4 regions of the Ensifer sp. ENS09 genome follow, and region 1 is predicted to be linked to each of the others. Evidence: predicted binding sites of a transcription regulator. Region 1 holds the regulator's gene; each other region holds the start of a gene.
The links. Region 1 encodes PhoB, which activates phosphate uptake and scavenging genes when phosphate is short. Its sites were predicted from a motif close to TGTCATNNANCTGTCAT; they were not measured.
Positions count from the first base shown of each region.

Region 2: a site for PhoB is predicted at 5,041-5,057, ahead of IB267_RS30100 (DUF1868 domain-containing protein). Genes of this name have one in related genera too.
Region 3: a site for PhoB is predicted at 2,882-2,898, ahead of IB267_RS02540 (LTA synthase family protein). Genes of this name have one in related genera too.
Region 4: a site for PhoB is predicted at 5,587-5,603, ahead of IB267_RS29910 (DUF2794 domain-containing protein). Genes of this name have one in related genera too.

Region 1 is NZ_JACVBP010000002.1:959,372-966,866, forward strand. It holds gene IB267_RS12760 (aspartate aminotransferase family protein) at 1-887, opposite strand, end outside; gene IB267_RS12765 (GcrA family cell cycle regulator) at 1,309-1,830, shown strand; gene phoB (phosphate regulon transcriptional regulator PhoB) at 1,900-2,583, opposite strand; gene phoU (phosphate signaling complex protein PhoU) at 2,786-3,499, opposite strand; gene pstB (phosphate ABC transporter ATP-binding protein PstB) at 3,550-4,365, opposite strand; gene pstA (phosphate ABC transporter permease PstA) at 4,379-5,701, opposite strand; gene pstC (phosphate ABC transporter permease subunit PstC) at 5,698-7,182, opposite strand; gene IB267_RS12795 (substrate-binding domain-containing protein) at 7,277-7,495, opposite strand, start outside.
Region 2 is NZ_JACVBP010000007.1:257,238-264,732, reverse strand. It holds gene ispG (flavodoxin-dependent (E)-4-hydroxy-3-methylbut-2-enyl-diphosphate synthase) at 100-1,353, shown strand; gene IB267_RS30120 (LysE family translocator) at 1,385-2,026, opposite strand; gene hisC (histidinol-phosphate transaminase) at 2,111-3,166, opposite strand; gene IB267_RS30110 (polyprenyl synthetase family protein) at 3,171-4,085, opposite strand; gene mtgA (monofunctional biosynthetic peptidoglycan transglycosylase) at 4,231-5,004, shown strand; gene IB267_RS30100 (DUF1868 domain-containing protein) at 5,107-5,841, shown strand; gene IB267_RS30095 (glutathione S-transferase family protein) at 5,838-6,485, shown strand; gene rpmF (50S ribosomal protein L32) at 6,631-6,816, shown strand; gene IB267_RS30085 (membrane protein) at 6,974-7,375, shown strand; gene phaR (polyhydroxyalkanoate synthesis repressor PhaR) at 7,470-7,495, opposite strand, start outside.
Region 3 is NZ_JACVBP010000001.1:509,400-516,894, forward strand. It holds gene IB267_RS02525 (TolB family protein) at 1-619, opposite strand, end outside; gene IB267_RS02530 (hypothetical protein) at 643-978, opposite strand; gene IB267_RS02535 (NAD+ synthase) at 982-2,664, opposite strand; gene IB267_RS02540 (LTA synthase family protein) at 2,933-4,864, shown strand; gene IB267_RS02545 (DUF1003 domain-containing protein) at 5,048-5,596, shown strand; gene IB267_RS02550 (TadE/TadG family type IV pilus assembly protein) at 5,882-6,304, shown strand; gene IB267_RS02555 (TadG family pilus assembly protein) at 6,306-7,495, shown strand, end outside.
Region 4 is NZ_JACVBP010000007.1:215,404-222,898, forward strand. It holds gene ccmB (heme exporter protein CcmB) at 1-656, opposite strand, end outside; gene ccmA (heme ABC exporter ATP-binding protein CcmA) at 720-1,370, opposite strand; gene IB267_RS29895 (hypothetical protein) at 1,369-1,524, shown strand; gene acnA (aconitate hydratase AcnA) at 1,640-4,330, shown strand; gene IB267_RS29905 (thioredoxin family protein) at 4,536-5,309, shown strand; gene IB267_RS29910 (DUF2794 domain-containing protein) at 5,624-6,028, shown strand; gene IB267_RS29915 (GNAT family N-acetyltransferase) at 6,145-6,699, opposite strand; gene IB267_RS29920 (Bax inhibitor-1/YccA family protein) at 6,822-7,495, opposite strand, start outside.

The sequences.
Region 1 (7,495 bases):
CCGTCGGCCAGAACGACGTCGAGCACGGCGTTGCCGACGGCCATGGCCAGCGGGTTGCCGCCATATGTGGAGCCATGCGTGCCCGCCACCATACCAGATGCGGCTTCCTCGGTCGCCAGGCACGCGCCGAACGGGAAGCCGCCGCCGATACCCTTGGCGACCGCCATGATATCCGGACGGATATCGGCCCATTCATAGGCAAACAGCTTGCCGGTGCGGCCGACGCCGGTTTGAACCTCGTCGAGGATCAGGAGCAGGCCGAACTCGTCGCAGAGCGCGCGCAGTTCCTGCATGAACTCCTTGGTCGCCGGGCGGATGCCGCCCTCGCCCTGGATCGGCTCGATCAGGATCGCTGCAGTTTCCTCTGTGATCGCATTCTTCACGGCAGCGATATCGCCGAACGGGACCTGGTAGAAGCCCGGCGCCTTCGGCCCGAAACCTTCGATGTACTTCTGCTGACCGCCGGCGGCGATCGTCGCGATCGTGCGGCCGTGGAAGGCGCCTTCGAAGGTGATGACATGGAACTTCTCCGGGTGACCCTTGGAGAAGTGGTAACGCCGTGCCGTCTTGATGGCGCATTCCAGCGCTTCCGCACCCGAATTGGTGAAGAACACCTTGTCGGCAAAGGTCACCGCGGTCAGCCGGCGACCGAGGCTTTCCTGGCCCGCAATCTCATAGAGGTTGGACAGATGCCAAACCTTGTCGGCCTGCGCCTTCAGCGCGTCGACGAGGTGGGGATGCGCGTGGCCGAGCGAGTTCACGGCAACGCCGGCACCGAAATCGAGATAACGCGTGCCGTCTTCAGCGATCAGCCAGGCGCCCTCTCCTCGCTCGAAACGCAACGGCGCGCGCATGTAGGTATCGTAAAGCGGCGTTGTTGCAGTCATGCGAGGCTCTCCTTCACTCCAGATCGACATCGATCCCGCGCCTCACGCGGGCCGATAAAAATCAAAAATGCCGCCTTTCGGCGGCGCAGGCACTATTCCCATTTCGCGGTGCAATGTCAACAAAACCAAGCCTTGCAGCGCAACATGAAGGGTCGATTCCTGGCAGCAGAAAAATCGTCCGGGAGGGCTTGCAAAAATGCAACGCTGGCCGAGCAAGTTGGGGAAAACTACGAAATCGATTCGGCCTGATTCCCGGGACTCTTGCCACAGAGTCCAGCGGTCAGTACGTTAACATTCAATTACTAGACGCATGCGGCGGACCTAGTCACCAAAAGAGTTATCGCGTTTGCAACCCCGGGGCTCAGCCGGGGTGCGGTGAGGGATTCTGCCATCCCCAACGCTGAGAACGGAGAGTGCAGAAATGAACTGGACTGACGAGCGGGTGGAGAAACTGAAGAAGCTTTGGTCCGAGGGCCTGAGCGCAAGCCAGATCGCGGCACAGCTCGGCGGCGTCAGCCGTAACGCTGTCATCGGCAAGGTTCACCGCCTGAGCCTGCCGGGTCGCGCCAAGGCCGGTGGCAGCACCACGACGGCGGCCCGTCCGAAGCGCCCGACTTCGGCACCGCGCGCGCCGAACTACGCTTCGCGCGTTTCGACCCGCCCGGTTGCACGCGCGGCCGGCGCTGTCGTTCTCAAGGAAGAAATCGAAGTCGATCTCGTTGCCGAGCAGGATTTCAGCACCCGGACCGACGTTGTCGTGCCGATGTCGCGCCGCCTCGAGCTGACCCAGCTCACCGAGCGCACCTGCAAGTGGCCGATCGGCGACCCGCTGAAGGAAGAGTTTCACTTCTGCGGCAACGATTCCCCGGAAGCCTCGCCTTACTGCACCTTCCATGCGCGGCTGGCCTACCAGCCGTCGGGGGAGCGCCGCAGGGCCCGCTAAGAAGCCGGACAGCATCAACAAAAAAAGGGGCCGATCGGCCCCTTTTTTTGTTGGCGACTTTCAGACCGCTCAGCTTTCGAGCGAATAGCCGGCGCCGCGAACGGTGCGGATGACGTCGGGCATGTTCGAGAAGTTCAGAGCCTTACGCAGACGACCGACATGCACGTCGACGGTGCGCTCGTCGACATAGATGTCATGCCCCCAGACGCCATCCAGAAGCTGCGAGCGAGAGAAGACGCGGCCCGGCGAGGACATCAGGAACTCCAGAAGACGGAACTCGGTCGGGCCGAGGCGCACTTCGCGGCTGCGGCGATGAACGCGGTGGGTCTCGCGGTCGAGTTCGATGTCGCCGCAGCGAAGCAGAGTCGAGAGCACCTCGGGCTTTGCCCGGCGCAGCATCGCCTTGACGCGCGCCATCAGCTCCGGCGTCGAGAAGGGCTTGACCACATAGTCGTCGGCGCCGGTCGCCAAACCCCGGACGCGCTCGCTTTCCTCGCCGCGCGCCGTCAGCATGATGATCGGCAGACGTTCGGTCTCCGGACGCTGGCGCAGCCGACGGCAAAGTTCAATGCCGGAAACACCGGGCAGCATCCAGTCGAGGATAAGCAGGTCGGGCAGCCGCTCCTGAAGCCGGATCTCCGCCTCGTCGCCCCTGAGGATCGTGTCGACGTCGAAGCCTTCGGCTTCCAGATTGTAACGCAGCAGAACGCTCAGCGCCTCTTCGTCTTCGACTACGGCGATTTTTGGCAACATCAGGTAACGTCTCCTTACCGCGGGCGGCCTTTGGGCTCATCGGCCCGGCCGGCGCTCAGACACTCTAAATCTGGAGCACATCCGCCGATTTCAAAGGCGGGGCGAAAACCGCGTGCTTCAGATACAGGAACTCGGGGCCGCGACCGAAGCCGCGACCGGATCAGATTTCAAAGGGCATGCATGCTTGCGGCGCGCTTGGCGCTCAGTCGTTGACCGAGCCCAGCGTCGACGTGGTGTCATCCTTCGGACGCTCGCCTTCCGGCTGGGCGCCCGTCGCCATGTAATAGATCGTCTCAGCGATATTGGTCGCATGGTCGCCGATGCGCTCGATGTTCTTGGCGCAGAACAGAAGATGCGTGCAGGGCGTGATGTTGCGCGGATCTTCCATCATGTAGGTCAAGAGCTCGCGGAACAGCGAGGTGTAGATCGCATCGATCTCCTCGTCGCGCTCGCGGATGCTGTTGGCCTTCTCAGGCGAGCGCGAAGCGTAGACGTCGAGCACCTCCTTGAGCTGGACGAGAGCAAGCTCTGCCAGGTGCTCCAGGCCGCGGGCGAGCTTGCGCGGAATGCCGGATCCGGCAACCGCGATCACGCGCTTGGCGGTGTTCTTGCCAAGGTCGCCGACGCGTTCCAGATCGGAGGCGATGCGGATCGACCCCATGATCTCGCGCAGGTCGGCGGCGACCGGCTGGCGCTTGGCGATGGTGACGATCGCCTTCTCGCCGATCTGGCGCTCGGCGTCGTCGAGAACGGTGTCGTCCGAGATCACCTTCTGTGCGAGAGCGAGGTCGGAATTGACCAGCGCGCGAACGGATTCGGCGACCATCTGCTCGGCGAGACCGCCCATCTCCGAGATGCGGCGCGTCAGGTACTTCAGTTCTTCGTCATAGGCGGACATGATATGCATGGACATGATCGTCGATCCTTACGGGCGCTTTGCAGTTACTGTTGCAGCCTTATGCGGCCTCAGCCGAAGCGGCCCATGATGTAATCCTGGGTGCGCTGGTCATCCGGATTGGTGAACATCTTGTCGGTGTCGTTCTCCTCGACGAGATTGCCGAGGTGGAACATGGCGGTGCGCTGCGAAACGCGGGCGGCCTGCTGCATCGAATGGGTCACGATGACGATCGTGAAGTTCGTGCGCAGTTCGTGGATGAGCTCTTCAACCTTGGCCGTCGCGATCGGATCAAGCGCAGAGCAGGGCTCGTCCATCAGGATGACTTCCGGGCTGACGGCGACCGCACGGGCGATGCAGAGGCGCTGCTGCTGACCACCGGAAAGGCCAGTGCCCGGCTCCTGCAGACGATCCTTTACCTCGTTCCACAGACCGGCCTTCTGCAGGCTGGTCTCGACCACTTCGTCAAAATCGGCCTTGGTGCGGGCAAGTCCGTGGATGCGCGGACCGTAGGCGACGTTGTCGTAGATCGACTTCGGGAACGGGTTCGGCTTCTGGAAGACCATGCCGACGCGGGCGCGCAGTTCGACGACGTCGATCGTCGGGTCATAGATGTCGTCCTCGTCGAGCGTGATCTTGCCGGTGACGCGGCAGTTCTCGATCGTGTCGTTCATGCGGTTCAGCGTGCGCAGGAAGGTCGACTTGCCGCAACCCGAAGGACCGATCAGCGCCGTGACGGTGTTCTCGCGGATGTTGAGGTTGACGTCGAAAAGCGCGCGCTTCTCGCCGTAGTAGACCGACACATCCTTGCCGATCATCTTGTAGGGCACGGTGTTCATTTTCTGATCCAGGGCCTTCTCGACTGCTGCTTCTGACATGATGTTCATAGTAATTACCTCACTACCAGCGGCGCTCAAAGCGACGTCGCAACAGAATGGCTCCAAGGTTCATGACGACCAGGAAGATGAGAAGAATGATGATTGCGCCAGAGGTGCGCTCGACGAAGGCGCGTTCCGCCTCGTTGGCCCACATGTAGATCTGCACCGGCAGCGCCGTCGACGGTTCCATCGGCGAACCGGGAAAATCGACAACGAAGGCAACCATGCCGATCAGGAGCAGCGGCGCCGTTTCGCCAAGCGCATGGGCAAGACCGATGATGGTGCCGGTCAGGATACCGGGCATGGCGAGCGGCAGCACGTGGTGGAAGATGGTCTGCATCTTCGACGCACCGAGACCGAGGGCCGCCGAGCGGATCGACGGCGGGACCGCCTTCAACGCCGCACGGGTGGCGATGATGATCGTCGGCAGGGTCATCAACGTCAGCACGAAGCCGCCGACGACGGCTGCCGAGCGCGGCATGCCGGCGAAGTTGATGAAGACGGCAAGGCCCAGGAGACCGTAGACGATCGACGGAACGGCCGCGAGGTTGTTGATGTTGACCTCGATCAGGTCGGTCAGCCGGTTCTTCGGCGCAAACTCCTCGAGGTAGATCGAGGCGGCGACGCCGATCGGAAGCGACAGCACCAGCACGATCAGCATCATGTAGAGCGAGCCGAGGGCAGCGACGCCGACGCCCGCCGCTTCAGGACGGCTGGAGGCGCCGAAGGTGAAGATGCCGGTGTTGAAGCTCTTCTTCAGGATGCCGGCGCTCGCCAGATCGTTCATCCAGGTGACCTGCTGGTCCTTGACCTTGCGCTTGCCCTCATCGACAGAGAGATCGATCTGGCCCTTGAAGGCGGAGTCGATGTTGGCTTCGGCCAGCAGCGTGACAGGAACCGTCTTGCCGATGATCGACGGGTCGGCGACGACCATGTCGCGCAGCAGCGTGCGGGAGCTGGCGGAAACCATGTCGGTCGCCTGCTTGACCTGCGGCCGCTTGGTGGCGTCGATACCAAGCTGCTTGACGAGCGCGTCGCGCACCAGCAGCGGATAGTTGGCGGTCATCAGCACCTTGCCGTCGGTCGCGCGTTCGCCCTTGGGGTCGATGACCTTTTCGGTGAACTCGATCGGCAGCGTGATTGTCGTCTGCTGAAATGCGGTGTAGCCGTTGGAAAATACGGTCCACAGCAGCAATGCCAGAAAGAAGAGACCGGTGCTGATCGCGGCCATGCCGTAGAAGCGGAACCGGCGTTCGGCAGCATAGCGACGCTTGATGCCGATATCGCGCTTGGCGGATGCGGGACGGGCGGAGATCCGGACGGTCGGGGAAGCGATGTCGGTCATTCGTACTGTTCCCGGTATTTGCGCACGATGTAGAGCGCGTAAATGTTGAGGCCGAGCGTGATGACGAAGAGCGTGATGCCCAGCGCGAAGGCCACCAGCGTCTGCGGCGAGGTGAACTCAAGGTCACCCGTCAGCTGGTTGACGATCTTCACCGTCACCGTCGTCATCGGCTCGAACGGATTGATCTGCATGCGGGCCGCGACACCGGCTGCCAGCACCACGATCATGGTCTCGCCGACGGCGCGCGAGGCAGTCAGCAGCAGCGCGCCGACGATGCCCGGAAGAGCGGCGGGAAGGATCACCTTCTTGACCGTTTCCGAGCGGGTGGCGCCAAGGCCGAGCGAGCCGTCACGCAGGGCCCGTGGCACCTGGGTGATGATGTCGTCCGACAGCGACGACACGAATGGGATCAGCATGATGCCCATGACGATGCCGGCCGTCAGCACGCTCTGTGCCTGGATGAAGTTCTGGTAGTTGCCGGTCATGAGACCGTTCATCTGCGCCGAGATATCGCGCAGGAACGGACCAACCGTCACCAGCGCAAAGAAACCGTAGACGATGGTCGGAATGCCGGCGAGCACTTCGAGCAGCGGCTTTGCGGTGGAGCGCAGGCGCGGGCTTGCATATTCCGCCATGTAGATCGCAGCGAAGAGGCCGATCGGCACTGCGAAGAGCATGGCGACGAAGGCGATATAGAGCGTACCGGCGAGGAGCGGGATCAGGCCGAACTGGCCCGAAGCGCCACCGCTGCCGGCAGCCGCAAAGCGCGGATCCCAGACCGTTCCGAAGAAGAACTCGAACGGCGAGACCATGGTGAAGAAGCGGCCGGCTTCCGACAGCATCGAGGCGACGATGCCGACCGTCGTCAGGATGGCGATGGAGGACGCGACGATCAGCGAGCCGAGAATGACCCGCTCGACCTGGTTGCGGGCGCGGAAGCGGGTCGCGACGTTGCGGATGGCGTAGACGCCGCCGGCAATCGCGATCAGCAGAACGGCGACCGTCATCAGCCAGCGGTTGGTCGCGGTCATCGCGTTGAAGTGCTTGGCGACGGTGACCATGTAGGGATCGCCTTCGCCAGCAAGGGCAACACCCTTGGACGCGAGCGTCGCGCGAAGATTGGCGGAGCCGCCCTCAAGGGCTGCGAGCTCTTCGCCGCTCAGGCGCAGAAGGCCACCGGCAACGGATTTGACCTGACCGAGCGCGAGCTGCACGGCGGCAGGGCCCTGGCTCTGGACGGTATCCGGCAAGGCCGCGCGCGTGCTTCCGTCGATATACACGGGAGCGGCGAACAGCCAGGTGCCGAGAACGAGTGCGGCCGGAAGCATCGCCCAGATGGCGACGTAGCTACCATGATAGCCCGGCAGAGAATGAAGGTTGGAGAGCTTGCCGCCGGACTGCGCCAGCGAACGGGCGCGGCCTGCAAAATAAGCAATGAAACCAATAACAATAATGAGCAAAAGAAGGAGCGAAGTACTCATCCGCACGTCTCCCCGGCATCGCCCGTCATGGGTGCCGGCAAATCGAATGAAGGCATGCCCCGGCGCGAAGACATCGCGCCGGGGCTTGTCATTATCAGAGCATGTTGCCGGCAGAGAAAGCCTTGCGGATTTCTTCGCGCTCAGCGTCCGGAGCGGCAACCAGGCCGTATTCGGCGAGCGGGCTTTCCGGGCCGATCATCTGATCGTCGAGGAAGAACTCAACATATTCCTTGAGGCCCGGGATAACGCCGAGATGTGCCTTCTTGACGTAGAAGTACAGCGGGCGGGAAACCGGATACTCGCCGGAAGCGAT
Region 2 (7,495 bases), on a different contig from region 1:
CATCCACCTGATGGGCCAATGGCCAGGGCGAGTTGAGGAAAGTCCATGTGGGTTCTGCCCGCATCCTCGCCCGGCTCAGTGACCCACGAAGAGGCCTTCATGTCTTCCGCCTTCGATTTCGATCCGCAGCCCCGCCGCGCCTCCGTCGCCGTCGATGTCGGCGGCGTCATCGTCGGGGGTGGCGCACCGGTCGTGGTCCAGTCGATGACCAACACCGATACGGCCGATATCGATGGCACCGTGGCGCAGGTGGCCGCGCTGCACAAAGCCGGTTCGGAACTGGTGCGCATTACCGTCGACCGCGACGAGAGTGCGGCGGCGGTGCCGAAGATCCGCGAGCGGCTCGAGCGGCTCGGCCTTGATGTCCCACTCGTTGGCGACTTCCACTATATCGGCCACAAGCTGCTTGCCGATCATCCGGCCTGCGCGGAAGCGCTGGCGAAATACCGCATCAATCCGGGCAATGTCGGCTTCAAGGACAAGAAGGACAAGCAGTTCGCCGAGATCGTCGAGATGGCGATCCGCTACGACAAGCCGGTGCGCATCGGCGTCAACTGGGGCTCGCTTGACCAGGAGCTGCTGACGCGGCTGATGGACGAGAACAAGGCGAACGGCTTTCCGCTCACGGCCCAGGAAGTGACGCGCGAAACGATCGTGCAGTCGGCGCTGCTGTCGGCGGAACTTGCCGAAGAGATCGGCCTGCCGCGCAACCGCATCATCCTGTCGGCCAAGGTTTCCGGCGTTCAGGACCTGATCGCCGTCTACGCCATGCTGTCGGCCCGTTCCGACCATGCGCTGCATCTCGGCCTCACCGAGGCCGGCATGGGCACCAAGGGCATCGTCGCCTCGTCGGCTTCGCTCGGTATTCTGATGCAGCAGGGCATCGGCGACACGATCCGCATTTCGCTGACGCCGGAGCCCGGCGGCGACCGCACCCGCGAGGTGCAGGTAGCCCAGGAACTGCTGCAGGTGATGGGCTTCCGCCAATTCATTCCCGTCGTTGCCGCCTGTCCCGGCTGTGGACGCACCACGTCGACCGTGTTCCAGGAACTCGCCCAGAAGATCCAGGACGACATCCGCCGCAATATGCCGGTCTGGCGCGAGAAGTATCCCGGCGTCGAAGGCCTGAAGGTCGCGGTCATGGGCTGCATCGTCAACGGTCCCGGCGAAAGCAAACATGCCGATATCGGCATCTCGCTGCCGGGCACCGGCGAAATGCCGGCCGCTCCGGTCTTCATCGACGGCGAGAAGGCAATGACGCTACGCGGCCCCAACATCGCCGGTGACTTCGAGACGCTGGTTTCCGACTATATCGAGAAGCGCTACGGCCGCGGCCAGGCGGCTGCCGAGTAAGCAGCCTGCGCTTGGTCTGAGCGCGATGATTTCAGAGCCGTGACGTCAGCAGCTTGAAGCCGGCAAAGGCGAAGAAGCCGGCCATCAGGCTCTCGATCAGCCGCTTGGACTTCAGATAAGCACGGTGGACCGGCGACAGCGAGAAGACGATCGCAAAGCCGCAGAAGGTCATCAGGCCGAGCACCATGCAGCCGCCGATGAATGTGGCGGTGACGCCGACGGGCGCACCCTCGGGCATCCCCAGCGAAACCAGCATGATCCAGGAGAAGATCGCCTTCGGGTTGGTCAGGTGAATGCCAAGCCCCTTGAGATAGAGCCGCTTCAGCGACGTCTGCGCCTTCGCCATCGGCACGATCGCGCTTTTGTCGCTGCGCATGGCAGCGCGCAGTGCGTTGTAGGCGAGCCAGAAGAGATAGCAGGCGCCGGCGATCTTCAGGACGATGATCGCATGGCCGTAGGCGCGGATCAGCGCCGATAGACCGGAGGCCGTCAGCATCGCCCAGGTGTAGCTTCCCGTGAGAACGCCGAGGGCAAGCGCCAGTCCGGCCTTGCGTCCCTGACTGACCGAGGTGGTGATGATCGCGAGGATCGCAGGCCCGGGTGAAGCGGTTGCGATCAGATAGGCGGTCCAGGCGATGAGCAACTGCGGCAGATAGGGCGTCAGGTCGAACATGTCAGACAAAGCTCCGGCGAGTCGCCGGAGGCTAGATCAGTTCGTCGCTGGTTTGAAACGGCGAAATGTCACCGAGACAAGATGTCAGACGATCTCGTCGAGCGCCTCGATCAGACGGGCGCATTCCTGATCGGTGCCGATGGTGATGCGCAGGAAATCGCCGATGCGCGGCTTGGCGAAATGGCGCACCAGCACGGCACGCTCGCGCAGTGCCGTCATCAGCGTTTCGCCGCTATGGCCGGGATGGCGGGCGAAAACGAAGTTTGCCGATGACGGCAGCACCTCGAAGCCGCGCGCGGTCAGTTCGGCCCCAAGGCGCTCGCGCGATGCGATGATCCTGCCGCGGGTTTCCTCGAACCAGGCTTCGTCCTCGATTGCGGCAATGGCGCCAGCCTGGGCCGGACGGCCGAGCGGATAGGAGTTGAAGCTGTCCTTCACCCGCTCCAGCGCCTCGATCAGCGGCCGCTGGCCGATGGCGAAGCCGACGCGCAGGCCGGCAAGCGCACGTGACTTGGAGAAGGTCTGGACGACCAGCAGGTTCTCGTATTTCGAAACCAGCGTTGCGGCGGACTCTCCGCCGAAGTCGACATAGGCCTCGTCGATGACGACGGGCTGGTCCGGATGGCTTGCAACCAGCTGCTCGATGTCGGCGAGCGGCAAGGCGATGCCGGTCGGAGCGTTGGGGTTCGGCAGGATGATGGCGCCGCAGGGCCGGTCGTAATCGACGAGATCGATCTCGAAGCGATCGTTGAGCGGTACCTCGACCGTGTCGATCTCGAAGAGCCGGGCGTAGGTCGAATAGAAGCTGTAGGAAATATCCGGGTAAAGCAGCGGCGCGTCGTGTTTCAGCAAGCCGGCGAAGATATGCGCCAGCACCTCGTCGGATCCGTTGCCGACGAAGACTTCTTCGGCGGTCACGCTATAGCGTGTGGCAATCGTCTGGCGCAGCGTCAACGCCAGCGGGTCGGGGTAGAGGCGAAGATCGCTGCTCGCTGCCGCGGCGATCGCGTCGAGCACCTTCTCGGACGGGCCGTAGGGGCATTCGTTGGTGTTGAGCTTCACCAGGTTTTCGATGCGCGGCTGTTCGCCGGGCACGTAGGGTTTCAGCTTGGAGACGATCGGCGACCAGTATTTGCTCATGGATCTAGCTCCTGCGGTTGGCGATGAAACGGGCGGCTTCGACGAGAATGGCCGAGCGCTCGCCATAGGGCGCAAGCAGCGCTTCGGCTTCTGCGACCAGTTGCTCCAGTCGCTCTTCCGCCCAGGCCTGGCCGTGTAGCGCCAGCAGCGTGCCCTTGCCGCGGGCGGCGTCCTTGCCGGTTGCCTTGCCCATGGTCTCCGCATCGGCGGTGAGGTCCAGCAGGTCGTCGGCAAGCTGGAAGGCAAGGCCGATCTTTTCGCCAAAGGCGCGAAGCCGCGCGCGATCGTCCCTGGAGGCGTCGGCGACAATGGCTCCAGCCTCACAGGCAAAACGGATGAGGGCCCCCGTCTTCATCGCCTGCAGTGTGACGATCCCGGCCTCGTCCGGCGGCAATTTTTCCGCGGCCAGGTCGAGCGCCTGTCCACCGGCCATGCCGCCGTGGCCGGCGGCGCGACCGAGCGCCAGAACCAGTGCCACCTTCTGCGCATCCGAAAGCGAGGTCTCGGGTGCTGCAATGATGTCGAAGGCGAAGGTCAGCAGGCTGTCGCCGGCAAGGATCGCTGTCGCCTCGTCGAAGGCCTTGTGCACGGTCGGCTGGCCGCGGCGCATGTCGTCGTCGTCCATCGCCGGCAGGTCGTCATGGACGAGCGAGTAGCAATGCACGCATTCGAGTGCGGCGCCGACCCGCAGAGCCGCGTCGGCATTGCCGCCGAGAAGATCGGCGCATTCGATCACCAGGAAGGGGCGCAGGCGCTTGCCGCCGTTCAGCACCCCGTGGCGCATGGCAGCCAACAGGTTTGCCGGCCGGGCGATTTCGTCGGCTTCCGTCGTCTGGCCGAGCAGACGTTCCAGCAGCGCCTCGACGGCGCGGGCATTGGTGGCGAGGCGACGGGTAAAAGGCGATGGTTCCTGGCTCATGCGCGCTCTTTGACATGAGCGAAGGGGGCTTTCAACGGGGATTCGTGTCGCAGCCGCGCGCTTTCCCTGGGACAGCCGCCTGCACGCCTTGCCTTTTGCCAGAAAGCCCGTTCAACTCTGCCTGCGCATGCACTAAGAGAAGCGGATGGACAGCGAGGTGAACAGTCAGGCCGCGAACGTCGTTCCGGAAGCGCGCGAGGAGGGCGAAGTGCCTTCCAGTCGCTGGTCTTCGCTTCGTCGGACGTTGCGCACGCGCCGCCGCCAGATCGTGCTCGCCGTGCTTGGCCTGCTCGTCCTTCCTTACGCACTGATCGTTCTCTATCTGGTGGAGTTCATCCATCCCGTCTCGACGCTGATGCTGCGTGATCTCGTGCTGCTGCGCGGCTACGATCGGCAATGGGTCGAGTTCGACGATATCGCCCCGGTTCTGGTGCAGTCGGTGATGATGTCGGAGGACGGCCAGTTCTGCGCCCATGACGGCGTCGACTGGGGCCAGATGCGGGGCGTGGTCGAAGATGCGCTCGAAGGGGAATCCACCCGCGGCGCCAGTACAATTCCGATGCAGACGGTCAAGAACCTCTATCTCTGGAACGGCCGCTCCTTCCTGCGCAAGGGCATGGAACTGCCGCTGGCGGTCGCCGCCGACTTCGTCTGGAGCAAGCGGCGGATGATGGAGATCTATCTCAATATCGCCGAATGGGGCGACGGGATCTACGGTATCGAGGCGGCCGCCCGCCACCATTTCGGGGTTTCGGCGTCGAAGCTTTCGCGACGGCAGGCGGCGCTGCTTGCTGTTTCGCTGCCCAATCCGAAAGAGCGCAACGCCGGCAAGCCGGGCCGCGGGCTGAAGCGCCTGGCGAACCTGATCGAGCGCCGCGCCAGCCGCTCCGGCGGTTACATCACCTGCCTTTATAATTAGGATCAGACCTTTTCATTGGATGGGCTCACTGGGCGATGTCATGTTCGCGTTGTAGAGTTCTGCCATCTGGGCCTCTCTCCCTTTGAAAGGCTCGATCGCTCCATGACCTTGATTTCCCCCTCGCTTCTCGCCTTTGGCCGCAACGCCAACCATGCCCCGCCGAGACATCTCGGAACGCGCTACGACACCGAAGGCCGCTTCCTGCCGGAACCGGGCAACACGGTCGTCTCTCACGTCACTGCCGGGTCGCCGTCCGAGGCCGCCGTGCTTGGCGTGCGCGACCGGTTGATGGCGATGCCCGAGGCGCGGCAGTTCGCCTTTACCGCGCCCTCCAGCCTGCACATGACAATCTTCCAGGGCATCATCGAACACCGCCGGAAACTCCCTTACTGGCCGGCTGACATGCCGTTCGATACGCCGATCGAGGTGATGACCGCGCACTACCGCGAACAGCTCGCGAATTTTGTGCCGCTGGAGCCGTTCCGCGCCCGCGTGACCGAGGTCACCCCGACGGGCCTTGCACTCGAAGGCGACAGTGCCGCCGATCGCGCCTGTCTCAAGGCCTGGCGCGACGCCTTCGCAGACGCCTTCGGCTACCGGCATCCTGATCATGACGATTACGAATTCCACATCACCTATGCCTACCCCGTCGACTGGCTCGACGATGGGGCGCTGCTGCGCTGGCAGGTGATGCTGGACGAACAGCTCGCTTTTTTGCGCGAGCAGGCGCCGGTGATCGCGCTCGACCCACCCGCTTTCTGCTCGTTCGAGGACATGAACCAATTCGAGGAACTGATCGTTTTCTCGGAGAGACCAGCAACCAAGGAACGGAAATGACCGGACTTACGCTTTTTGTCGGCAACAAGAACTATTCGTCCTGGTCGATGCGGCCATGGATCGCGATGATGGCGGCCGGCATCGATTTCGAGGACGTGGTTATCCCCTTCGACTTCGCCGCCGGCAATCCGGAAATACGCGCGGTCTCGCCGACCGGAAAGGTGCCGCTGCTGAGGCATGGCGATTTCCTTGTCTGGGAATCGCTTGCGATCATCGACTACGTCGCCGAGCTTTTTCCCGATGCCGGGCTGTGGCCGGCCGACCGTCAGGCGCGCGCCCGGGCGCGCAGCTATTCGATGGAAATGCTCTCCGGTTTCAGGGCGTTGCGCGGCGCTTGCCCGATGAACATCCGTCGGGCGAAGAAGGCGCTGGACGTTGCCGAGGACGTCCGTGCGGATGTCGCCCGCATCGAGACGATCTGGCGGCAGGCGCTCGCCCAATCCGGCGGTCCGTTCCTCTTTGGCGCCTTCACCGCGGCCGATGCGATGTACGCACCTGTGGTCAACCGCTTCGACGTCTATGATCTCGTTGCGGATCCAGAAACGCTCGGCTACATGAACCGCGTAAAGGCACATCCGGCGTTCCTGAAATGGGAAGAAGCCGCCCGCGCAGAGCCTTGGGTCGTCATCGAAGACGAGGTCTGAAAAGGTCGAGTCGAAAAATTGCCCGTGGGGACTGGTCAAACAGCAGCTGGCCATGTATAAGCGCGCCAAATTTCCGTGATTAACATCTGTTTTACACGGCCATTTCGGCTGCTGAACAGTGTTTGCCCGATAAGTGGAGAATGAAATGGCTGTACCTAAAAGAAAAACGAGCCCGTCCAAGCGTGGCATGCGCCGTTCGGCTGACGCTCTGAAGACCCCGACCTACGTCGAAGACAAGAACTCCGGCGAACTGCGCCGCCCGCACCACATCGACCTGAAGACCGGCATGTACCGTGGCCGTCAGGTTCTGACCCCGAAGGAAAGCGCATAAGCGCTTCCGTTCGCGGATTAGGTTCAAAGGGCTGGCTCTGCCGGCCCTTTTGTTTTGCATCTGACATGATCTTGCTTGGTCGCCGTGGTATCGCTGGCGCCTTGCGTGACGACGCCGCACAAACTTGGTCCCCCATAAACGCGGTCAAGGAGTTCTGATGCTTGCTGCCATACCGCTGCTGATCCTGCCTTTTGCAATCTACAATCTCGCGATGATCGGAATGTTCGGCGGCCTCGCCGGCCTGAACGCCGACATGGTGTCGCTCTCCATGCTATCAGGCGCGACCTGGACGATGCGCTTCGGCGACCTCCTGATCGTCGGCGCCTTGCTGCTGCTCTTCGTCGAGCTGCTGAAAGCGACGCGCACGAGCAGCCGCGCACTGATGGATCATCTGCTCTCGATGATCCTGTTCATCGTCTTTTTGATCGAATTTCTGCTGCTCGCACCGGCGGCAACGCAGCTCTTCTTCATCCTGATGACCATCAGCTTCATCGATGTCATCGCCGGCTTTGCCGTCTCGATGCGCTCGGCCGGCCGCGACGTGTCGATTGGCCTCTAGGCCCTTACGGTTCGAGGCGACGCCGCCCCGATTTCCGCGATCGCTGTTGCAGGTGAAGTGAAGGCAGGAAGCGTTTTCCCTGCCTGGTCGTCCTTTAGCCGAGATTGTCGAGCTTGGTCT
Region 3 (7,495 bases), on a different contig from region 1:
CAGGCGACGGATGCGGGAACCAGTCGCCATAGGGGCTGTCGGTGATCCGCGTGACGTCGCGTCCGTCCGGGCGGATCCGCCAGATCTGCATCTGGCCGGTACGGCTGGAGTTGAAATAGATCCATTCGCCGTCTGCCGACCAGTCCGGCCCGTCATTGCGGCCCTCGCCATGGGTCAGCCGCCGCTCCTCGCCGCCATCGACGGAGGTCGTGTAGATGTCGAAGAGCTGGTCGCGGATCCCGCAATAGGTCACCGTTTTCCCGTCGGGCGACCAGCCGTGCCAATAGGACGGCAGGTTGCGGGTGACGAGCCGCGGCGTGCCGCCTTCGGCCGGCAGCAGATAGACCGCCGATTTTCCGAACTCGGTCTTGTCGCTGATCGCGATCGTCTTACCATCCGGCGAGAGGCCGTGATCGTTGTTGCAGAGCGTGGCAAAGCCTGTATCGATCTCCACCGGCTCGGAGCCATCAAGATCAAGCCGATAGAGCCTGCCGTCGCCATTGATGATCAGATGCTCACCGTCGCGCGACCAGTTTGGCGCCTCGACCAGCCTGTCCGTCTGCCAGACAACCCGCGTCTCGCCGGTCAAGATGTCGTGGATTTCGACGGAACTGCGCATGCTCTTCTCCCCGGATATGGCCGCTATCTCTTGTCTTCACCGACCGGCAGGGTCGCCAACACCTTGGAACAGACCGATTGCATCAGGATGGAATCGCGCCGATCCCGCCAGGTGGTGAGCAGACCCCAGGCTAGCAGGAGCAGGATGCAGATGAAGGCAACGCCGACGAGAGTGAGGCTTCCCGTCGCAAGGCCATAGGTCCCGAAGATCGCAGGCGTCGCGAAATAGCCGACCTGCGCCGAAAGCTGCCGGCCGGCCGAAACGTCGCTCGCCGACCAAAGTCGCAGGAGCCGGATTTCCTCCTCCGTAAATTCTGGACGGCCCTGTCGGCCGTCCGTCTCCTCGGAGCGGGTGTCCACTCCCTAGCCCCGATCGCGGAAGCGATTGGTGATCGGGTAGCGGCGGTCGCGGCCAAAGTTCTTCTTGGTGATCTTGACGCCCGGCGCCGATTGCCGGCGCTTGTATTCGGCGATGTAGAGCAGATGCTCAACCCGGTGAACGGTCGCCTCGTCGTGGCCGCGAGCGACGATTTCGTCCGTTCCCATTTCCTTTTCCACCAGGCATTCGAGAATGTCGTCGAGCACCGGATAGGGCGGCAGCGAATCCTGGTCCGTCTGGTTCGGGCGAAGCTCGGCCGAAGGCGCCTTATCGATGATGTTCTGCGGAATGACGATGCCGGAAGGACCGAGCGCGCCCGGCGGAACCGTGGTGTTGCGCCAGCTCGAGATCGCGTAGACCTGCATCTTGTAGAGGTCCTTGATCGGGTTGAAGCCGCCGTTCATGTCGCCATAGAGCGTGGCGTAGCCGACCGACATCTCCGACTTGTTGCCCGTGGTCACCACCATCGAGCCGAACTTGTTGGAGATCGCCATCAGAATGGTGCCGCGGGTGCGGCTCTGCAGGTTCTCCTCGGTGATGCCGGACTCCGTACCTTCGAATGTATCGGAGAGAGCGCTGAGGAACCCTTCGACCGGCTCGGAAATCGGCACGATGTCGTAACGGCAACCAAGCGCCTCGGCGCATTCCTTGGCGTCTTTCAGCGATTCCTGCGAAGTGTAGCGGTAGGGCAGCATGACCGTGCGCACCCGCTCCTCGCCGAGCGCATCGACGGCAAGTGCCGCGCAGATGGCGGAGTCGATGCCGCCGGAAAGGCCGAGCACCACATTCTTGAAGCCGTTCTTGTTCACATAGTCGCGGAAGCCGAGCAAGCAGGCGCGGTAGTCCGCCTCCTCCCGTTCCGGCAGGCGCGACTTCAGGCCGTGCTCGCAATGCCAGCCGCTGTCGCCCTTCTTCCACTCCACGATCGAGATCGCCTCTTCGAACTGGCTCATCTGGAAGGCGAGCGACTTGTCGGTGTTGAAGGCGAAGCTGGCGCCGTCGAACACCAGCTCGTCCTGGCCGCCGAGCTGGTTGGCGTAGATCATCGGGAGGCCCGTCTCGATCACCTGCTTCAGCACCACCTGATGGCGCACGTCGACCTTGCCGCGATAGTAGGGCGAGCCATTGGGCGACAGCAGGATTTCAGCACCGCTTTCGGCCAACGTCTCGCAGACCCCGAGATCGCCCCAGATGTCCTCGCAGATCGGAATGCCGATGCGCACGCCGCGGAAATTGACCGGCCCCGGCATCTGGCCCGGATCGAACACGCGCTTCTCGTCGAACTCGCCGTAGTTCGGTAGGTCGACCTTGTCGCGGACCGCGATCACCTTACCGTCGTCGAGCACGGCTATTGAATTGTGCCGGCCGGTTTTTGCCAGCCGCGGGAAGCCGATAATCACGCCCGGACCGCCATCGGCCGTCTCGGCAGCGAGCTTTTCGACGGCCTGGAGACACGCCTTCAGAAAGGCCGGCTTCAGAACGAGGTCTTCCGGCGGATAGCCGGAAATGAACAGCTCCGTCAAAAGCAGGAGATCGGCGCCCTGGCGCGCCGCGTCGGCGCGCGCCTCACGCGCCTTGGCCAGGTTTCCGGCAATGTCGCCCACGGTCGGATTGAGCTGGGCAATTGCGATGCGAAGGAGCGAAGGGGCGTTTTTATGGGCGGTCATGAGCGGGCCTGTCGGTCTGTCCTGAACGATTGCAGCTGACTTTCGCAATGTTCTTTAGCGCAATCTGCGGGAAAATACCCACAGGCAATCGCAACGACACGAAAAAAACCGAAAAATTCTGTTTTTCCCGGTCCTTATGCTGGGCTGTTCGCGTGGCTTCACGCCACGAAAAGCCACCCTCCATGTCCGTTAAGAAACCATTCATCCCCTGTTCAAAATGACGGGCGTATGACAGTTACACGACGCATTTATGAAATTGGAGAATATGTTGGCCAGTATCGATTCCGCGGTTGCGAGAGGCTCACGTGTCTATGTCGATAGACCGGGCTTCGCCACACGGCACGCCAAGACGCTCGCGGCCACCCGCAGCGCATTCTTCTCCCTCTTCGTCGCAGCCGTTCTGGTATTCCTCGTCGAACTGATCGTGCGTCAGTCGCTTGCCGATAGCATCGCCTACATGCTCGATCCGACGCGCCCGGCGCTGACGACCGTTGGCGCCTTCTTCCTGATCCTGCTCGCTGTCGACGGCATTTTCGGTCGCGAGCACAAGTCTGCCGTGGTGATTGCGCCGCTTGCCATCATCCCCGCCGTCGTCTGCCAGCAGAAGCAGGTCTTCCTGTCCGATCCGCTCTATCCGACCGATTTCCTGTTCGGTCGCCAGATCATGGAACTGATGCCGGTTCTGGTGAAGGACCGTCCGTGGACGGCCGTCGGCATCGCTGTCGGCCTGGTCGTCGCCGTCGTTGGCATCGCCCTCCTGCTGCGCTTTGCCTGGCGCACCTTCCCGAAGCTCACGACCCGCGAGCGCATGGCCCGCCTCGCCTTCGCGCTGCCGCTGCTCGTCGCCTTCTGGAACATCATGGATTACAACCAGTTCTCCTGGATCCGTGATCGCCTCAAGGTCATCCCGATCATGTGGGACCAGACCGAGAACTATAAGCACAACGGCTTTGCGCTCGCCTTTGCCATCAACCTGCCGATGGCCAATGTCAGCGCGCCCGCCGGTTACATGGCCGACGCGATCGACCGCATCCCGGTGAAGCCGCTGCCGGCCGGCACCTCGCACCGCGGCAAGCCCGACGTCATCGTGCTGATGAGCGAATCCTTCTGGGATCCGACCCGCCTGCCGAACGTCAAGCTGTCGCCAGATCCGATGCCGACGATCCGCGAAATGCAGTCGGGCAACGTCTTCTCGCCGGAGTTCGGCGGCATGACCGCCAACGTCGAGTTCGAGGCGCTCACCGGTTTCTCCAACGCGTTCCTGCCCTATGGCAGCATCCCGTACCAGCAGTACATCCGCAATCCGATCCCGTCGCTTGCCACCTTCTTCCGTGGCGAAGGTTATGTCTCGCGCGCCATCCATCCGTTCCAGAGCTGGTTCTGGAACCGGACCGCCGTCTACAAGGCCTTCGGCTTCGACATGTTCAAGTCGGAAGAGAACATGCCGCCGATGCAGAAGCGCGGCATCTTCGCCTCGGACGAATCTCTGACCGACGAGATCATCCGCCAGGCCGACGCGATGGACGATCCGTTCTTCTTCTTCGCCGTCACGCTCCAGGGCCATGGCCCCTACGAGGCCAACCGCTACGCCAACAACACCATCAAGGTCGAAGGCGACCTGCCGGAAGCCGACCGCCAGGTGCTTGCCACCTATGCCCAGGGCATCAAGGAAGCCGACGACAGCCTGAAGAAGCTGATGGACTGGGCCAAGAACCGCGACCGCGAAACGGTCATCGTGCTCTTCGGCGACCACCTGCCGCCGCTCAACACCGTCTATACCAGCACCGGATTCATGAAGGGCGTGACGGCGGAACGCAAAGGTTCGAAGGAGCAGATGAAGGCGCAGCATGAAACGCCGCTCGTCGTCTGGTCGAACAAGACCGGTCCGAAGAAGAACGTCGGCACCATCAGCCCGGCCTTCCTCTCCTACCAGATCCTCAAGCAGTCCGGTTACGAGCACCCCTACTATACCGGTTTCCTCGGCAAGGTGTACGACCAGTACCGCGTTGTCGACCGCTACATGCTGATCCGCAAGAACGGCAAGGAAGTCGCCGAATGGTCGCGCCAGCCGAAGGTGCCGGCACTGCTGCGTGACTACCGCTTCCTGCAGCACGACATGATGTTCGGCGACCGCTTCTCGACCGACCGGTTCTTCAAGTCGCACGCGGACCTGTTCGCAAGCGCTGCCGAAACCCACTGAAACAAGAAGCCGGACCGGTCGCACCCGGTCCGGCTTCGCGCCTTCCGCCATGGCGGTATTGGCTGACGCCTGAATTCCCCCCATGCCTTAAGCTTTTGATGGATCGCACGCGGGCAAAGCAAAACCGCTGCGCACTTTTGCGCGACATGCCCTAGATTTATCCGGCCAACACCGGAGATCCCCATGCCGCATTTCAACGACATTTCGAAACAGCTTTTCGGCAAGCCGATCAGCGAGCTGGGCGAGATCGAGGCCCGCATCCTCGCCCACGCCCGCGATCGCCGGACGCTTTCCACGGATTCCCACGCGGCGTTTACGGCCGGGCTCTCCTTCGGCGACAGGCTCGCGGACAATATCGCCCGGGTCGGCGGCTCCTGGAGCTTCATCATCGGCTTCTGCGGCTTTCTCGTCTGCTGGGTCGTGATCAATTCGGTGCTGCTCATCACCGGAGCGTTTGATCCCTACCCCTACATCTTCCTCAACCTGGTGCTTTCGATGCTCGCCGCGCTGCAGGCGCCGGTGATCATGATGTCGCAGAACCGCCAGGCCGAGCGCGACCGCTTCGCCGCGTCGAAGGATTACGAAGTCAATCTCAAATCGGAGGTCGAGTTGATCGCGCTGCATCACAAGGTCGACGACGTGCTGCTGCGCGAGATCTCCGAACTGCGCGCCGACCTGGCGGCGCTCAACCGTCAGCTCGAACATTACCGCGCGCCGCCCGCACGGCAGTGACCGGATATGCGCCCAAGCTGCACTCCCTGCCGGCGACATAACCGGCAGCCTTTGCGCGCATCTCAGAGCCCGCACAAGGGGCGCGCGCAGCCGTCGCATCAGGGCGAAAACTAGCTCATTTTCATAAACCCTAATTCAACTGTGAATACACATTTTGCAACAAACGCGAAATGCCTTGGGATTCAACAACTTATCAGAGTATGAAAAAATTAATATTTGAGGATCACGTTAGGGGTGCAGGGACATTCGAAAAATACAGCAACGTGGGTACGCGGAGATGCTGCAATGTCCAATTTCAAGCGCCTGTTAGGTGGCCGAGACGGGGCCGCTGCGATAGAATTTGCAATAATAGCACCGCTCTTCTTCATGTGCGTGCTGACCCTGATCGCATACGGCGTCTATCTGAGTGCCGCCCATTCCATTCAGCAGATCGCCGCCGATGCTGCCCGCACGGCCATTGCCGGCCTCTCCGAAACCGAGCGTGAACGGCTCGCGACCGACTATATCCGTCGCACGACGATGGATCAGGCCTTCATCAAGTCGTCGCGCATGAGCGTCACCGTCAAGGACGACGCCAACAACGCAAACCAGTTCACCGTCCGGATCAAATACGACGCCGGCGACCTGCCGATCTTCAACCTGTTCACCTTCGCCATGCCGAGCGAACAGATCGAGCGCTTTGCAACCATCCGCATCGGAGGGGTTTGATATGCTGTGGAATCCCATGCGCTCCCTCGCCCGTGCACGTAGCGGCAACATCGGCGTCTCGGCCGCCCTGGCCATGCCCTTGGTCATCACGTCCATGGCGCTGGCGATCGACTACGGCTACCTCACCGTCCAGAAGCGTGAAATGCAGTCGACGGTCGATCTCGCCGCGATCGCGGCGGCGGCCAACGTCTCGTCCGCGGAGAAGGCCGTGCTCAACCACTTCGCCAACAATGGCCTGAACTACGGCGTGTCGACGCCGAACGGGTTGTTGACCATCGATGGTAAGACCTTGCCGCCCGGTGACATCAACACCGCCAAGCTTGACGGCGTCGCAACCGTGACGCGCGGGCGCTACGTTCCCGATCCGTCGGTCGATGCCGGCCAGCGCTTCATCAAGGACGCAACGCCCACGGATGCCGTGCAGGTCATGCTCGAAAGGAAGGGCGACATCTTCCTCGCCTCGATCTTCACCAAGGCGCCGGACCTCAGCGTCTACGGCACGGCAGCCAGTTCGAAGATTGCCGCCTTCTCCGTCGGCTCACGCCTTGCAAGCCTCAATGACGGGCTGCTCAACTCAATCCTCGGGCAGATGCTCGGAACGACGATCTCGCTCAAGGTGATGGATTACCAGGCGCTCATCGACGCGGACATCGATATCCAGCCGTTCCTGAAGATCATTGCGACCAGGCTCAACCTGACGGCGGCCTCCTATGAGGACGTGCTGAAGGCAAACCTGACAATGCCGCAGCTGCTTGCCTCCATGCGGCTCGTCCAGGGCCTGTCCGGGACGGTCACGGCCGCACTCAAGAGCATCGAGCTTTCGACCTCCAGCGACAAGCGCACCTTCACGCTCGCGCAGATCCTCAACCTCGACCCGAAGAAGAGCCTGCAGATCGACGCCGGCTCCGATTGGGCGATGCGGGTGAGCGCGCTGCAGATCGTCTCAGCCGCCGCCGCGATTGCAAACGGCGAAAACCAGATCGCGCTGAATGCAGTGGCTGGCCTGCCGGGGATCGCATCTGCCAAGGTCAAGCTCGCGATCGGCGAGCCGCCGGTCGAAACGCCGAGCCATCGCCTCGGCACGCCTGGTGCGGCGGTACGCACGGCCCAGACCCGCCTTGCCGTCGAAGTCAACGTCGACGGTCTGGCTGCCCTTGCCGGCATTCGCATCCGCCTGCCGATCTATGTCGA
Region 4 (7,495 bases), on a different contig from region 1:
TCGGACGCGTGCCGAAGGGCGGCAGCGGCGGCGACCGGGCCGATGACGGCGAAGAACAGGGTGATCGCCGCAAGGATCATCAAGGGCGGCAGGAACGGCGCCGGATCCTCGATCGCCGCATAGACGGCGCTGACGCCGAAGATCAGCACCGGGATCGCCAGCGGCAGCACCAGGATCGATACCAGCAGGCCCCCACGGGGCAGCGACACGGCAACGGCCGCACCCACTGCGCCGATGAAGGTGATCGCCGGCGTGCCGATCAGAAGCGTCAGCATGGTGGCGCCGATGGCGATCTCGCTCATGTTCATGAAGAGCCCGAGCAGTGGCGAGGCAATCACCAGCGGCAGGCCGGTCGCCGCCCAATGGGCCGCGCATTTGACGAAGACGGTGGCAAGCAGCGGCGTTTCCTGCATCAGCATCAGGTCGAGCGAGCCATCGTCGCGCTCGGCCTGGAACAGCCGGTCGAGTCCGAGCAGCGAGGCGAGCAGCGCCCCAATCCAGAGAATGGCGGGTCCGATGCGCGAAAGCAGGTTCAGGTCCGGACCGACGCCGAAGGGAATGACCGCCACCACCGTCATGAAAAAGAGCACGCCGATCATCGCCCCGCCGCCGGCGCGGATCGACAGCTTGAGATCGCGGAAGAAGAGCGCGATCATAGCGGCAGTGTCCGGCTGGGCACGGGCGCGTTTTCCGGCAATGGGCGTCCAGGCATCGCGTCCCTATGCATCATGCCAGTGGTCTCCCGCCAGATGCTCGAACCCCGTCATGTGCAGTTCCTTCGTGCGGTCGAGCCCGAGCGGCTGGTGGGTCGCCGCAATGACGATGCCGCCCTTGCCAAGATGCGCCTTCACCAGGTCGGCAAACAGCCGGTCGGCGCCGGCGTCAAGGGCTGCTGTCGGCTCGTCGAGGATCCAGATCGGCCGATAGGCAATGAGCAGCTTCGCCATCGCCATGCGCCGCTGCTGTCCGGCCGAGAGATAGCCGAAGGGCAGATGAGCGATATCCGGCAAGCCGACCGCTTCGACGGCCTCGGTGAGCGTCGCGCCCTTCCCCCCTGGTGAATCACCCATGAAGTCCCGCCAGAAGGAGAGATTTTCCGCGACGGTCAGTTCGCGCTTCATCGCGTTGCGGTGTCCGAGATAGTGGCTGATCTCGGATGGATGGGCTATTTCCGGGGGGGCATTCTCAAGTTTCAGATGCCCGCTTTCGGGCCTCAACAACCCCGCCAGAACCCGCAGCAAAGTCGACTTTCCCGACCCGTTCGGGCCTGTCACGACAAGGGCTTCGAAGGCGCCGAGAACAAAGGAAATATCGTTAAAAATCAGATCCTCACCGCGCTTCGCGCTCAACCCTTCAGCCATGAGGCGCATGAACTATCAGCTTCCTTCACTCTCTTTGTCGCAGGGCAAAAAAAGTCCCCTTTCGACCTTCGTTGCTCTGGCACGTTTTGGAGAAATTATCTATAAGGCGGCCAACACGCCAGCGGTCGGCGTGAATTTCATCCTAGCGCCGAACATGGAATGATTTTCCACGTACGGACAGCGGAAATGGCCGCACCCGCATCCCAATTCGCGCTTCACAGGCGCTCGGGCGTTCGTACGTCAGTTTTTGGCGATCAGACGGAACGGGGTATTATCCAGTGTCCAAGTCCCTAGATAGCTTCAATTGTCGCTCCACGCTCACCGTCAACGGTGTGGACTACGTCTATTACAGCCTGCCCAAGGCTGAGGCGAACGGTCTCGCCGGCGTATCCAAGCTTCCCTACTCGATGAAGGTTCTGCTCGAGAACCTGCTGCGCAACGAAGATGGCCGCTCCGTCACCAAGAAGGACATCGAGAACATTGCCGCCTGGCTCAACGACAAGGGCACGGCTGAAAACGAGATCGCCTACCGTCCGGCCCGCGTGCTGATGCAGGACTTCACCGGCGTTCCGGCAGTCGTCGACCTCGCAGCGATGCGCGATGCCATGGTCTCGCTCGGCGGCGACCCGGAGAAGATCAACCCGCTCGTTCCCGTCGACCTCGTCATCGACCACTCGGTCATCGTCGACGAATTCGGCACGCCGAACGCCTTTGCCCGCAACGTCGAGCTCGAATACGAGCGCAACGGCGAGCGCTACCGCTTCCTGAAGTGGGGCCAGCAGGCATTCAAGAACTTCCGCGTCGTGCCTCCGGGCACCGGCATCTGTCACCAGGTCAATCTGGAGTATCTGGGCCAGACCGTCTGGACCCGTGAAGAAGATGGCGAGATCACCGCCTACCCGGATACCTGCGTCGGCACCGACAGCCACACCACCATGATCAACGGTCTCGGCGTTCTCGGCTGGGGCGTCGGCGGTATCGAGGCGGAAGCCGCGATGCTCGGCCAGCCGGTCTCCATGCTTCTGCCCGAGGTCATCGGCTTCAAGCTGACCGGCAAGCTCAAGGAAGGCGTTACCGCGACCGACCTCGTGCTCATGGTCGTCCAGATGCTGCGCAAGAAGGGCGTTGTCTCGAAGTTCGTCGAATTCTTCGGCCCCGGCCTCGACAACATGACGCTCGCCGACCGCGCCACCATCGGCAACATGGGCCCGGAATACGGCGCGACCTGCGGCTTCTTCCCGGTCGACAGCGAAACCATCAACTACCTCACCATGTCCGGCCGCGAAGAGAGCCGCATCGCTCTCGTCGAAGCCTATTCCAAGGCGCAGGGCATGTGGCGCGACGGTGACGGTTCCGAGCTCGTCTTCACCGACACGCTCGAACTCGACCTCGGCGACGTCGTTCCGGCCATGGCTGGTCCTAAGCGTCCGGAAGGCCGCATCCCGCTCGAAAACATCGCCTCGGGCTTCGCCACCGCACTTGAAGGCGACTACAAGAAGCCGGGCCAGCTTTCGAACCGCTACGCCGTCGAAGGCACCGATTTCGATCTCGGCCATGGCGACGTTGCCATCGCTGCGATCACGTCGTGCACCAACACCTCCAACCCGTCGGTCCTGATCGCTGCCGGCCTTCTCGCCCGCAACGCGGTCGCCAAGGGCCTGAAGTCCAAGCCGTGGGTCAAGACCTCGCTCGCACCGGGATCGCAGGTCGTCGGCGAATACCTCGCCAAGTCCGGCCTGCAGAAGGACCTCGACGCGCTCGGCTTCAACCTCGTCGGCTTCGGCTGCACGACCTGCATCGGCAACTCCGGCCCACTGCCGGCGCCGATCTCGAAGACGATCAACGACAAGGGCCTGATCGCCGCCGGCGTTCTCTCGGGCAACCGTAACTTCGAAGGCCGTATCTCGCCGGACGTCCAGGCGAACTACCTCGCCTCGCCGCCGCTCGTCGTCGCCTACGCGCTTGCAGGTTCCGTCCAGAAGGACCTGACCAGCGAGCCGCTCGGCGAAGACAAGGACGGCAAGCCGGTCTTCCTCAAGGACATCTGGCCGACCTCCAAGGAAATCCAGGAGTTCATCTTCAAGTACGTCACCCGCGAACTCTACGCGACCAAGTACGCCGACGTGTTCAAGGGCGACGAAAACTGGCAGGCCGTTCAGGTTCCTCCGGGCCAGACCTACGCCTGGGACGATGGTTCGACCTACGTCCAGAACCCGCCCTACTTCGTCGGCATGGGCAAGTCCGGTTCGGGCATCTCCGACATCAAGGGCGCCCGCGTGCTTGGTCTCTTCGGCGACAAGATCACCACCGACCACATCTCGCCGGCCGGTTCGATCAAGGCTGCCTCGCCGGCTGGTGCCTACCTCATCGGTCATGGCGTCGGCGTTGCCGACTTCAACCAGTACGGTACGCGTCGTGGCAACCATGAGGTGATGATGCGCGGCACGTTTGCCAACATCCGCATCCGCAACCACATGCTCGGCCCGAACGGCAAGGAAGGTGGCTACACCATCCACTATCCGTCGAAGGAAGAGATGTCGATCTACGACGCCGCCATGCAGTACAAGGAAGAGGGCGTTCCGCTCGTCATCTTCGCCGGCGTCGAATACGGCAACGGCTCGTCGCGCGACTGGGCTGCCAAGGGCACCAACCTGCTCGGCGTCAAGGCCGTCATCGCGCAGTCCTTCGAGCGTATCCACCGCTCGAACCTCGTCGGTATGGGCGTCATTCCCTTCGTCTTCGAGGAAGGCACGACCTGGGAATCGCTGGGCCTCAAGGGCGATGAGATCGTCACCATCGAAAACCTCGCCAACGTACAGCCGCGCGAAAAGCGCGTTGCAAAGGTCACCTATGGCGACGGCAGCGTGAAGGACGTGCCGCTGGTCTGCCGTATCGATACGCTCGATGAAGTGACCTACGTCAACAACGGCGGCATCCTGCAGACGGTTCTGCGCGACCTCGCCGCTTAATCGCGCGAGCGCAGACAAGGCTCTGGAGCCGGGACGCCGACAGGCGCCCCGGCTCTTTCTTTGAGGTGCAACTGCCGCGATCCGGCTGCTGGATCGCACTCACTTGCCACCTCACTCCAACGTGACTTCCCGTTGATGCAGGGGCGTCGTATGTAGTGAACTCCCCCACAAGGAGTAGGCCGACGGCCGGTAACGAAGTGACGCCATGACATCCGCAGACCGTTCTTTCATTCGTCCTGTTGCGCTGGCTCTCGGGCTGCTCGCAGCCGCCACTACCCCCGTCGGGGCGCAGGAGAAACAGGCGGTCAAGGGCGTTGTCGAACTGTTCACCAGCCAGGGCTGCTCGTCCTGTCCGCCGGCGGATGCGGCGCTGAAGTCGCTGGTCGACGAAGGCGATGTGGTGGCGCTCGCCTATCACGTCGACTACTGGAACTATCTCGGCTGGGCCGACACGCTGGCATCGAAGGAAAACACCGAGCGGCAATATGCCTATGCGCGCATGCTCGGTCGCAACGGCGTCTACACGCCGCAGGCGATCCTGAATGGCCGCGACCATTTGAACGGCGGCAACCTGCAGGCAATCAAGACGCGGCTGGAAACGATGAAGGCGGAAGGCAAGGGGCTTGCCGTTCCCGTCGACGCCAAGATCCTTGGTGAAGAAATCCAGATCACCGTCGGCAGCGGTATCGGCAAGGCCAATGTCGTCGTCGTCTATTTCGATCGCGCCAAGATCGTGAAGATGGAAAAGGGGGAAAACAGCGGCAAGGAAGTCCCCTATTGGCATGCGGTGCGTGACATTCAGACGATCGGCATGTGGGACGGCCAGCCTGCGACCTTCACGCTGCCGGCGACGGTGCTGACCGAGCGCCCCGGAAACAGCGGCTGCGCGATCCTGCTGCAATCGATGAAGGACAAGGAAACGCCGGGCGCCATCATCGGCGCTGCGGCCGTGCTCGCCGGCCCTCAGGGCAAATTGTAGGGACGGCGAAGCGCAAGGGGTTGGTTCGGCCCGGCAGCATCGAGGGGCTGGGGCTGAGGGTTCGAAGTTACCGGACCGAACCGGCCATAACTGCGTTCGGTGAACTCCCGCAGCATGACGATCTGACCGGACATACGGTGGCAACGACTCTGTCCGTCAGCGCCCGCGAGTTTTGCGATGAATTGGGGCGCCGGTTTGACTGAAATGGGGCAGAGGCAAGAAATGACCTCACCGTCCCATGGCTTCCGGCTTGCTTTTCGGCTCGTGTCAGGCACACTGTAATCGTTCTGTCACAACAGAAGGCCGGATTGCCGATGACCGATGAGCCGGATTTGCCGCAAGGCGAGGCGCGCCATCAGCGCGAGACCACTTCCGAAGTGGTCGTCGATCTTCACGAATACAAGAACGCCAAGAACGCTCCCCCCATCACTTTCCATCGCCGCGAACTGGACCAGATCCTGTGGGTCTACGGCCGCATGGTCGGCGAAGGCGAGTGGCGGGACTACGCCATCGACCACTTGAGGGACCGCGCGGTCTTCTCGGTGTTCAAGCGTTCGGGCGAAATGCCGCTCTACCGGATCGAGAAGAACCCGAAACTGGCCGCGAAACAGGGCGCCTATAGCGTGCTGAACATTCACGGCACGATCCTGAAACGCGGCCACGAGCTCGCCCAGGTGCTCAAGGTGTTCGACAAGGTGCTGAGGCTGGTGGAAACCTGACCACCCGGGAAAGGGTGCCATCAGGACGCACGCCGACGTCACAGGTGGAAACGGCCCGATTTGGCTACCGCGCTGCGAGCGCACTTCGCCGACCGAGACCCTTCAGCAAGCGACGATCACTGGTAGAGCGTGTCCGGATAGACGTCTTCCGGCGGGTCGGTCGCCTGTCCCTCGCCAAGCGCGAGTTGCATGATCGTCGTGTCGAGCCAGCGGCCGTGCTTGAAGCCGGTCGCTTTCATCGTGCCCTGCAGTTCGAAGCCGAGCGACCGATGTACGGCGATCGAGGCTGGATGGGCACCACCGATCACCGCGACCATCTGGCGGAAGCCGAGCTCCGTGCAACGCCGGACGAGTTCGACCAGCAGCGCCTTGCCGGCGCCCTTGCCGCGGGCTTCCGGCGCCAGGTAGATGGAATCCTCGACCAGGAAACGATAGGCCGTGCGCGTGCGGAAACCGGATGCGTAGGCATAGCCTATGATCGTCCCGCCCTCGTCTACCGCGACCATATAAGGGTAGCCGTTGCCGATGATCGTTTCGAACCGGGCCCGCATCTCCTTTTCGGATGGCGGGTTGATCTCGTAGGTCGCAACGCCGTGCAACACGGATTCGCGATAGATCTCGGTGATGACGGGAAGATCGGCCAGGGTGGCGTCGCGCAGGGTCAGGGACATGGCTTTAGACTTGATCCCAAGGTTTCGTCGTCCTTTCACTCCCACGGAGCCCGGACGCTTTCAAGCTGCTTCAAGAAACAAAAAAGGCGGCCGAAGCCGCCTTTTCCGTCTGCTGTTCAGACTTAGTTGTTCCGGTTGCCCATGAACTGGAGCAGGAACATGAACAGGTTGATGAAGTCGAGGTAGAGCGTCAGCGCGCCCATGATCGCCTTGCGGCCGGCAACGGTGCTGTCATCGGCTTCAAAGTACATTTCCTTGATCTTCTGCGTGTCGTAGGCGGTGAGGCCTGCGAAGATCAGCACGCCGATCACGCTGATCGCGAAGGCGAGCGCCGAAGAGCCGAGGAAGATGTTGACGATAGACGCGATGATGACGCCGAACAGACCCATAATCAGGAACGAACCCATGCCGGACAGGTCCTTCTTCGTGGTGTAGCCGTAAAGCGACAGGGCGCCGAACGAAGCGGCGGTCACGAAGAACGTCTGAACGATGCTCTGGCCGGTGTAGATCACGAAGATCGACGACAGCGACAGGCCCATCAGGGCGGCATAGATCCAGAACGTCGTCTGCGCGGCAGAAACGCTCATGCTATTGATGCGGAAGCTCATGAAGAACACGAGTCCCAGCGGCGCCAGCATCACCACCCACTTCAGCGGGCTCGTGTAGATCGCAGCACCGAAGGCAGTCAGCTGGCCATCCGAAAACGCCATCTGAAAGGCCAGGTAGGCCGCGACGCCAGTGATCGCCAGACCAAGCGCCATCAGGTTGTAGACCTTCAGCATGTATGCGCGAAGGC